DNA from 4 places in the Mesorhizobium shonense genome. Region 1 is predicted to be linked to each of the others. Evidence: riboswitches for the same ligand, from Rfam matches in the RefSeq annotation. Region 1 holds a riboswitch; each other region holds the start of a gene.

The links. Region 1 has a riboswitch for cobalamin ahead of ABID26_RS20450 (CbtB domain-containing protein). Riboswitches for the same ligand answer to the same signal wherever they lie in the genome.
Region 2: another riboswitch for cobalamin. It lies ahead of ABID26_RS32795 (ABC transporter ATP-binding protein); the one in region 1 lies ahead of ABID26_RS20450 (CbtB domain-containing protein).
Region 3: another riboswitch for cobalamin. It lies ahead of bluB (5,6-dimethylbenzimidazole synthase); the one in region 1 lies ahead of ABID26_RS20450 (CbtB domain-containing protein).
Region 4: another riboswitch for cobalamin. It lies ahead of ABID26_RS22455 (CbtB domain-containing protein); the one in region 1 lies ahead of ABID26_RS20450 (CbtB domain-containing protein).

The regions. Positions count from the first base shown of each region.
Region 1 covers NZ_JBEPLM010000008.1:8,166-10,358, forward strand. The annotation lists gene ABID26_RS20440 (MFS transporter) at 1-247, shown strand, start outside; gene ABID26_RS20445 (gamma-glutamylcyclotransferase) at 328-1,014, shown strand; cobalamin riboswitch at 1,086-1,285, shown strand; gene ABID26_RS20450 (CbtB domain-containing protein) at 1,323-1,502, shown strand; gene ABID26_RS20455 (CbtA family protein) at 1,518-2,193, shown strand, end outside.
Region 2 covers NZ_JBEPLM010000021.1:40,862-43,054, reverse strand. The annotation lists gene ABID26_RS32800 (efflux RND transporter periplasmic adaptor subunit) at 1-213, opposite strand, end outside; cobalamin riboswitch at 544-749, shown strand; gene ABID26_RS32795 (ABC transporter ATP-binding protein) at 929-1,717, shown strand; gene ABID26_RS32790 (ABC transporter substrate-binding protein) at 1,767-2,193, shown strand, end outside.
Region 3 covers NZ_JBEPLM010000001.1:729,932-732,124, forward strand. The annotation lists gene ABID26_RS03745 (histone deacetylase family protein) at 1-628, opposite strand, end outside; cobalamin riboswitch at 743-921, shown strand; gene bluB (5,6-dimethylbenzimidazole synthase) at 965-1,702, shown strand; gene ABID26_RS03755 (hypothetical protein) at 1,734-2,193, opposite strand, start outside.
Region 4 covers NZ_JBEPLM010000009.1:95,305-97,497, reverse strand. The annotation lists gene copD (copper homeostasis membrane protein CopD) at 1-92, shown strand, start outside; gene ABID26_RS22460 (histidine phosphatase family protein) at 97-684, opposite strand; adenosylcobalamin (AdoCbl) riboswitch at 790-871, shown strand; gene ABID26_RS22455 (CbtB domain-containing protein) at 915-1,124, shown strand; gene ABID26_RS22450 (CbtA family protein) at 1,228-1,968, shown strand; gene ABID26_RS22445 (hypothetical protein) at 1,975-2,193, shown strand, end outside.

The sequences.
Region 1 (2,193 bases):
CGCGCTCTTCACCATCGCGCTCGACGCGCTGGGTTCCACCGCCTTCATGCGTTCGGTGCGCTCTTACGAAAAGGCGCAGATGGCGGCGGTCTACCGCACCTATCTCGACTTTTCCGAGTTGACGCCGCCGCTCGTCTATTCGGTGGTGCTGAGCTTCTTCGGGCTGGGCTCGGTCTTCGTCACGCTCGGACTGTTGGCCGCCTTCTGCGGCTTCGTCACCTGGCGCTATTTGCCGAAGTCGTTTTGACCGGATGGTCTTCCGCATTGTGGCGATTGTGCGGGCACCTTAAGCTCTGTTCGCATTGCCGGCTGGCCAGGGTTTCAAGCATGTCTGCAAGAACGATGTCGCTCACCGAGGAACTCGTCGCCCGCTGTTTTCGTGCGGTCGAGGATCCAGGGCCAGATCCTGATGCGCAGCATCTCTGCGACAGCGACTATGAAGCCATGCTCGACGCGTTCGAGGCTGAGCTTCCCGCGACCGAACCGCTATGGCTGTTGGGCTATGGTTCGCTGATCTGGAAGCCTGAAATCGAGCATGTCGAGGAGCGGGTCGCCGTGGCGCGCGGCTGGCATCGCTCCTTCTGTATGAAGATGACGCGCTGGCGCGGCACCAAGCAGAGCCCGGGCCTGATGATGGCGCTGGATCGCGGCGGGCAATGCAAGGGCGTCGCCTTCCGCCTGAACGGTGGTGAGCGCCGGCAAGCGCTGGACAAGCTTTTCCGGCGCGAGATGACGCTGAAGCCGACCAGCTACCACCCGCGCCTGCTGCAGCTTGCAACCGACAAAGGGCCGTTGCGGGCGCTCGCCTTCGTCATCAATCGCAAGGGCACGACCTATGCCGGCCCGCTCAGCGAAGAGGAGGTGGTCGAAAGGCTGGCGACGTCCTGCGGCCATTGGGGTTCGGGCGCCGATTATCTCTACAACACCGTCAAGAATCTCGAAGCGCGCGGCATTCACGACGCCCATTTGTGGCGATTGCAGCAGCTTGTCGCTGAAAGGATTGCCGGCTCCTAGCACGCCAGTGCGTGCCGCAATCGCGCTCTGAGGTGGCGGAATTTGGTTTGCCGGGCCCGACGATTCTGCCTATAGTCGGTCGTGTCGTCGGTTCCGTTTTTGGAGCCAAGAGGGAATGCGGTGAGGGTGGACTTTTTTGCCCAAAGCCGTGGCTGCCCCCGCAACTGTATGCGGTAGTCCTCTCCATAGACCACTGGGGATTTTTCCTCGGGAAGGTGGGGAAGGGCGCGGATCCGCGAGCCAGGAGACCTGCCGGCGACGGGAAAGTTGACTTCTATGCCCTCGGGTGGAGGGCGAAAGGACAAGACATGAATACCGCTTCCGTCTCTCTCGGCGCCTCCGTCTCCTCGCAGTCGCGCATTATGCAGCTGGCCTTGGCCGCGCTGCTCGGCATTTTCGTCGTCGGTTTCGTCGGCTTCTCGCATATCGATGCGGTCCACAACGCTGCCCACGACTATCGCCACTCGATGGCTTTTCCCTGCCACTAAGCTAGGTCCGACATCATGAACCTGTTTCGCAACGTCGTGTTTATCGCGGCGATCGCGGGGCTCGTGGCGGGCATCGCGCTCGCCTGCATGCAGGCCTACGCGACCGTGCCGCTGATCCTCAAGGCGGAAGTCTATGAAAAGGCGGGTGGCGGTCATCACCATGACCATGCCGCCGCTACCGCTACCAACAACAATGCGATGAGCTCGGCCGCTCCCGCGGACAACGCGATGAGCAGCGCTGCTCCGGCGCCGACGGAAGCGGCGGCTCCGGCCGAGGACGAGGGCTGGGCGCCCGCCGACGGCTTGGAACGCTTTGCCTTCAATGTGGTCGCCAACATCGTCACCGGCATCGGTTTCGCGCTGATCCTGGTCGCGGTCTCCGAATTCGCCGGCGGCATCGGCAACTGGCGCCAGGGCGTGTTCTGGGGCCTCGCCGGCTTTGCCGTGTTCACGCTGGCGCCCGGGCTCGGCCTGCCGCCCGAACTGCCGGCAATGCCGGCGGCCGAGCTTCTGCCGCGCCAGATCTGGTGGATTTCGACAGTGGCGGCAACGGCGGTCGGTCTTGGCCTGATCGCCTTCCGAAAGTCGCTGACGCTGGCCATACTGGCCGTCGTACTGATCGTTGCCCCGCATGTCGTCGGCGCGCCGCAGCCCGACAGCTTCGAGACGGCAATTCCGGAAGGGCTGCATC
Region 2 (2,193 bases), on a different contig from region 1:
GCGGGTGTCGGCGTTGCGCGTCGGGGCAACCGCGATGGCCTTGACGAGCTTGGTCTCCGGCGCGGCGGGTTCTGCGTTCGAGGCCTCACTTCTGGCGTCGTGCCAGACCACGGCTGCGCCGCAGGCAAGAGCTGCGATCGAGCCGGCGACAAGGCGGCGCCTCAGCGGCTTGTTATGCCCCGAAAGGCTGGCTTTAAAAAGTGCGGCAATCATGTTGTCTCCATGACCAAGATTTCGGTCGCGCGGGAGGATGCGGCGACCGGGAACTGTGTTGGCTGGGAGGGATCGGGCGTTGCGGCCTGTCTTTCGCCAGCCCGATCTTCTTGCTGTTTCGGGCACGAGAAATCCCGAACGGTTTCTGAAAATTTTCCGATGTTTGGGTGAGGCGACGCCGGAGGGATTGACATCGGCATGCCAAACGTATGTAATGTTATTACATATCAAAATGGCGAACCAGGAATGCATCCTTCAGACAGATCGTTCGGACGATTCATGGGACAGCGACCTCTCGCAGCAGCCCGTTGCGACTCGCGCGCGAACAACCTACGATGGCGGCGTCATGGTCCCCGAGCCGCAAGACGAGGGGTGAAAAGGGAACACGGTGAGACCCTGGTCGGGTCGAGCCCGTGGCTGCCCCCGCAACTGTGAGCGGCGAGCTCCATCCGAAACGCCACTGGCCGGCAAGGCTGGGAAGGCGGATGGCGCAACGACCCGCGAGCCAGGAGACCTGCCATCGACACGAGTTGACCGGACGGGGTGTGCCGGGAGGAGACGCGGGCACCGGTCTTGTCGGCCGGCTCGTCCAGCATCCTTCCGTCGCCATTTTGGAAAGTGACGGAATGCTGGACGGCTCCATCGATCGTATCCACCACGCCATCGGACATGCGGCCCGGAAATACCATCCGGGCAACCGGGCGGGCATCCGCCCATGACCGCGCCGCTTCTCGAAGCCTGTGGCCTCGGCGTGACGGCGAATGGCCGCGCGCTGGTCGACAATGTCAGCCTGTCGATGGCGGCGGGCGGGCGGCTGGCCATCATCGGCCCCAACGGCGCCGGCAAGACGACGCTGCTTCGCATGCTGTGCGGCGCGCTGCCGCCGAGCCGCGGCGAGGTGCGTCTTGCCGGGCGCCGCCTGGACAGGATAACCGCCGCCGAGCGGGCGCTCAGCATCGCCGTTGTCGGCCAGACTGATCAGCCGGACCCACGGCTGGCGCTCATTGACTATGTCGAGCTTGGCCGCGTTCCGCATGCCGGCCTCAGGCGCCGGCACGACGACCGCGACATCGTCGTCGAGGCGCTGCGCCGAACTGGGCTCTTGCCGCTGCTCGCACGCACCATCGGCTCGCTCTCGGGCGGCGAGCGCCAGCGCGCGCAGCTTGCCCGCGCCATCGCGCAGGAACCGAAAATTCTGTTCCTCGACGAGCCGACCAACCATCTCGACCCGCGCGCCCGCGGCGAATTGCTCGACCTTGTCGCCGGCCTCGGCATGACCGTCGTCGCCGTGCTGCACGATCTCGCGCTGGTGGCGCCTTTCGCCACCAGCGTCGCGGTGATGAGCAACGCCCGGCTGCACGTGCTGGCGGCGCCGCGTGAGGCGCTGGCGCAACCGCTCATTCGCGAGGTGTTCGGCATCGATGTGCTGCGCCTCCGGCACCCGACCGAGGATCGCGAGCTCACCGTCTTCGAGCTTCCCATGCGTGCTTCCTCGCCATCCTGAGCCTGCCCAACCCAACCCGAACAACCCAAGCAAACAGGAGCACCATCCCGTGAAACGCCTCGCTTTGTCGCTTGCCCTCTCGCTTGTCGCCTCAGCCGCCTTCGCCTTCCCGGTTACCGTCGACAGCTGTGGCAAGCCGCTCACCTTCGACGCGCCGCCGAAGCGCGCCGTCATCCAGGACCTCAACATGGCCGAGATGGCTTTCGCGCTGAAGCTGCAGCCGTCGATCGTCGGGCTCACCGGCATCACCGGCTGGTACAAGGTCGGCCCCGAATTCAAGACCGAGCAGGGCTCTATCCCGGAGCTGGCGCCGAAATATCCGACGCTGGAAAACCTCGTCGCCGTGCAGCCCGATTTCTTCTTCGCTGGCTGGTATTACGGCATGAAGCCGGGCGGCGATGTCACGCCCGACACGCTTGCCCCGCACGACATCAAGACGCTGGTGCTGACCGAAAGCTGCGTCCATCTCGACAAGA
Region 3 (2,193 bases), on a different contig from region 1:
CAAGCGGCGCGTTGACGATGTTGCCGGCGCCGGTTTCGCTCTTGGCGCCGGTGCCGGGATAAAGCGGCATCTGGTGGGTCGAGCAATAGAGGACCGACGGATCGTCCCAGAAAATGTCCTGCGTGCCGTTGCCGTGATGCACGTCCCAGTCGACGATGGCGACGCGCTCGGCCTGATGCTTCTTCTGCGCATGGCGGGCGGCGATCGCCGCGGTGTTGAACAGGCAAAAGCCCATTGCGGTCGTCTTCTCGGCATGGTGGCCGGGCGGGCGGGCGGCAACGAAGACATTGGCGGCTCGGCCTTCGAAGACATCGTCTATCGCCGCATTGGCGGCGCCGATCGCGGTCACCGCGGCCTGCCAGCTCTTCGGGCTGGCGCTGGTGTCGGCATCGATCGAGACAATGCCGCTCTCTGGGATGGCCGCACGCACGCGGGCGATAAAATCTTCCGGATGCGCATAAAGGATGGTCGCCTCGTCGCCTTCCGGCGCCTTGACGCGGTCGAGCGCCGAAAAAGCCTCGTCGTCCAGCACGCGCTCGATGGCGCGCAAACGGTCCGGCCGCTCGGGGTGGCCGGGCGGCGTCAGGTGTTCCAGGAATACCGGATGGCTATAGAGACGGGTGGTCATGGCGCCTAATCTAGGCATGCCTAGCCCGGATGGCCATGTTTAAGCGCCGAATGGCTGGGGAAAATCGCGTCTTGATATGTCGCCGACGGCATTGGCGCGGCCGAAGCTTCGCGATAAGGTCGCGCCGCTGCCTGGTGCCCGCAACGCGGGAGAATCGGGAACACGGTTGAACTCCGTGGCGTGCCCAACGCTGTAAGGGGGACCGCGCCGGCAAAGCCACTGTCTCAGACGGGAAGGCGCCGGACGCGGGACGATCCCAAGCCAGAAGACCGGCCCGGCAGACATGGTCGTCCGCATGGTCAGGTGGAGGACTGCTTATCGCCAAGGGGAAAAGCGATGCAGGCACAAGCGGCCGCCACCGGCGGCGATGACTTTGACCAATTGGCGCGCGACGCCGTCTACCGGGCGATGTTCACCAGGCGGGACGTGCGCAGCCATTTCGTTTCGGACGAACTCGACGATGCCGTGCTGGCGCGATTGCTGACGGCCGCGCACCACGCGCCATCGGTCGGCTATATGCAGCCATGGAACTTCATCGTCATCCGCGATTCCGAGCGGCGGCGGCAGGTGCGCGACCTGTTCCTTGCCGCGCGGGAGCTGGAATTGCCGGCGATCGAGGCGGAACGGCAGGCGCTCTACCGCAAGCTGAAGCTGGAGGGCATCTGCGAAAGCGCCCTCAACCTCTGCGTCACCTGCGACCGGCAGCGCTCGAAGAATTCGCCGCTCGGGCGCTGGCATAACCCGGAGATGGACCTCTACAGCACCGTCTGCGCGGTGCAGAACTTCTGGCTGGCGGCGCGGGCCGAGGGCGTCGGCGTCGGCTGGGTGAGCATCATCGAGACAGAAGCGCTGAAGCGGCTTTTGTCGATTCCCGAGCATGTCACGCCGATCGCCTATCTCTGCGTCGGCCGCGTCTCGGAATTCGCGCCGCGGCCGGATCTCGAAGCGCATGGCTGGGGCCGGCGCCTGTCGCTGCCCGAGCTGGTGATGAGCGAGACCTTTTGCGGCGCCGGCGAGGCGCCGCTCAAGTCGGCGATTGCAAAGCTTCGTGGCATAGAGCTGCCGAAGCCGTGATCATGCTGTCCTTCGTAGGTCAAGCTGCTGATCAAGCAGCCCGGGGCGCATCCCAGCGCGAGCCGCCGAAGGAGCCGAGGGCCTTGTCGCGAAGCTCCCTGAATTTCGACGAGGCCTCTGCCAGGCGCAGATCCCACTCCGGATTGGGCACCTGGCCCTCGATGGTGTCGAAATAGACCTGCATCAGCGAAGCGATGGCGAAGGGTTCGATGAAGGCCGCCTTGAAGGCCCAGGCAAAGACGATTGCCAGCACAAAGGCCCAGCCGGCGAGTTGCCCGGGCATCACCCAGAGAATGGCGGCTGCCGGGGCCAGCATCAGCAGGAAGATGACGAAGGACACACCCCACATGATCACCGCCAGCCAGACGGCGTTCTTGACCATGTGCTTGCCGTTCTGCGCGTAGAGCACGACGCCTTGCCTGGCGGTCTCGAAAGGCGAGTTGGAATTGATGCGGATGTTGTAGCCGAGGATGATCTCGTCGACATAGGTC
Region 4 (2,193 bases), on a different contig from region 1:
CGATCCGAATTGGCACCGCCATCGAGATCGTGCTCGCGCTCACCGCGATCCTACTCGTTTCGATTTTCGGCATGCTAGACCCGAACTCCTAAAGAGTTAGTCGACACCGCGCTGCCCTTTCGGCAGCGAACCATGAGCGCGCAACACCCATCGAGTGCCATCACTACGAAAATCGGTGAGGCAAAGCGGCTCGACATCGATCTTGCTGAACGAAGTCAGCGGGGCACCGAGTACATGCACGATCGCCGCGCGGATGACCCCAGGGTGGGTGACCACAATGGTGTGGCCGCGCTCGGCAAGCAGGCGCTCCATCAGAGCCGAGCCGCGCCGGGCGACATCGGCCAGCGATTCGCCGCCGTGGGGTGCCGCGTCTGGATCGGAAAACCAGGTTGCAAAGCCTTCCGGATCTTCGACCTGCAGTTCCTCGAAACCCTTGCCTGCCCAATGTGCAAAATCCTGGTCAGCGAGCAGAGGCTCGATCGAAGCCTGGTGGCCCAGTGCCTCAGCGGTCTGCCGCGCCCGCAGCGCCGGGCTTGTCCAGATTCGATCAGCGCGGCGCAACCCCTGGCCGGTCGCGCCCGCGCGGGCAATCGCCTGCGGCTCCAGCGGCTCATCTAGCGGAAAGCGCCCCTTGCGCGCGGCAAGCGTTGCCCCGCTTGCGATCATCGTCAGGCGTACGATCATCCAAAACCGCCTCTGTGGCCCGGTCCAAATTGCGTGTCACGATCTCACGTCGCTTATTGACGATACATTGACGGCGAACGAAGCGCTGAATAGTGTCGGCGACGATACGGGATTGGAAGCCGGTGTAAATCCGGCACGGTCGCGCCACTGTGATCGGCACCAGCCGAAAGTCAGGCCTTCTTCCGTAGCATTAGTTCGATCAACGGGACGCAGTATCCCAGGAGAGGAAAATGTCCGACACCACTTTTGCACCCGGCTATGGCCCGGTTCCGATTCCGGTCCGTGAGCTTCTGCCATGGGCCATCTTCGGCGGCCTGCTGCTCATGCTGGCGATCTATTTTGTCGGGGCGGAAGAAGGCGCGACATCGCTGATCCGAGGCATGTATGTGCACGAATTCGTGCATGACGGCCGCCACCTGCTCGGCTTCCCCTGCCACTAGACCGGTTCAGCAATCGCTGAACCGCCCCGGGTTTGGGATAACGCAATTCCAGACGGAAAACCGCTACGCACTTTTCCTGGAATTGCTTGAAGGGAAGATTGACATGGTCGGAAAACTTTTGCTGCGCGGCATGCTGGTCGGGCTGGTCGCGGGGATTTTGGCGTTTGCCTTCGCACGTGTTTATGGCGAGCCGCAGGTCGACAAGGCGATCGCCTTCGAGGAACAGCAGGCGCAGGCCGCCGAAGAGGCGCCGGAGCCGGAGATCGTCAGCCGGGCCACGCAGGCCGGCATCGGTCTCGCAACCGGCGTGCTGATCTATGGCGCTGCGCTCGGCGGGCTGTTCTCGCTCGTCGTCTCCTTCGCTTATGGCAGGCTGGGCTCGCTCGGCCCGCGCGGCACCTCCGCGTTGCTGGCACTGCTCGGCTTCCTCGCCGTGATCGTGGTTCCGGGGCTGAAGTATCCTGCGAACCCGCCCTCGGTCGGCAATCCCGAAACCATCGCCTACCGCACCGAACTGTTCTTCATCATGATCGTGGTTTCCCTGGCGGCGATGGTGGCCGCGGTGGGCCTCGCGCAACGGCTGTGGAATAGGCTCGGCGCCTGGAATGCGACGATCGTTGCCGGCCTTGCCTTCCTCGTCGTCTTTGCGCTGGTGAAGGCGGCGCTCCCCGACATCAACGAGGTGCCGGAGCAATTCTCGGCGGTGGTGCTGTGGCAGTTCCGCGTCGCTTCGTTGGGTATCCAGCTCGTGATGTGGACCGTCATGGGGCTTGCCTTCGGCGCGGTCGTCGAGCGAGACCTCGCGGCCCGCGACCAAAGCGGCCTCGCCCGCCGCTACGCCTGATCCGCGATGCGCTGGCCAGCTCGGTTTTTCGCCTGGTCGGCCATCGCGCTGTTGTTCCTGCTCGCGGCGACGGAGGCCGAAGCGCATGGCTCGCGCTCGACGCCGCCGCCGCCTGGCATCCAGATTCCCAGCCTTACCCACGGCCAGATGGCGGTGATCGCCCGCTATCGCGGCGCCATCCTCGATCTAGCCCTCCGGCAGACCGAGACCGACCCCGCCTTCCGG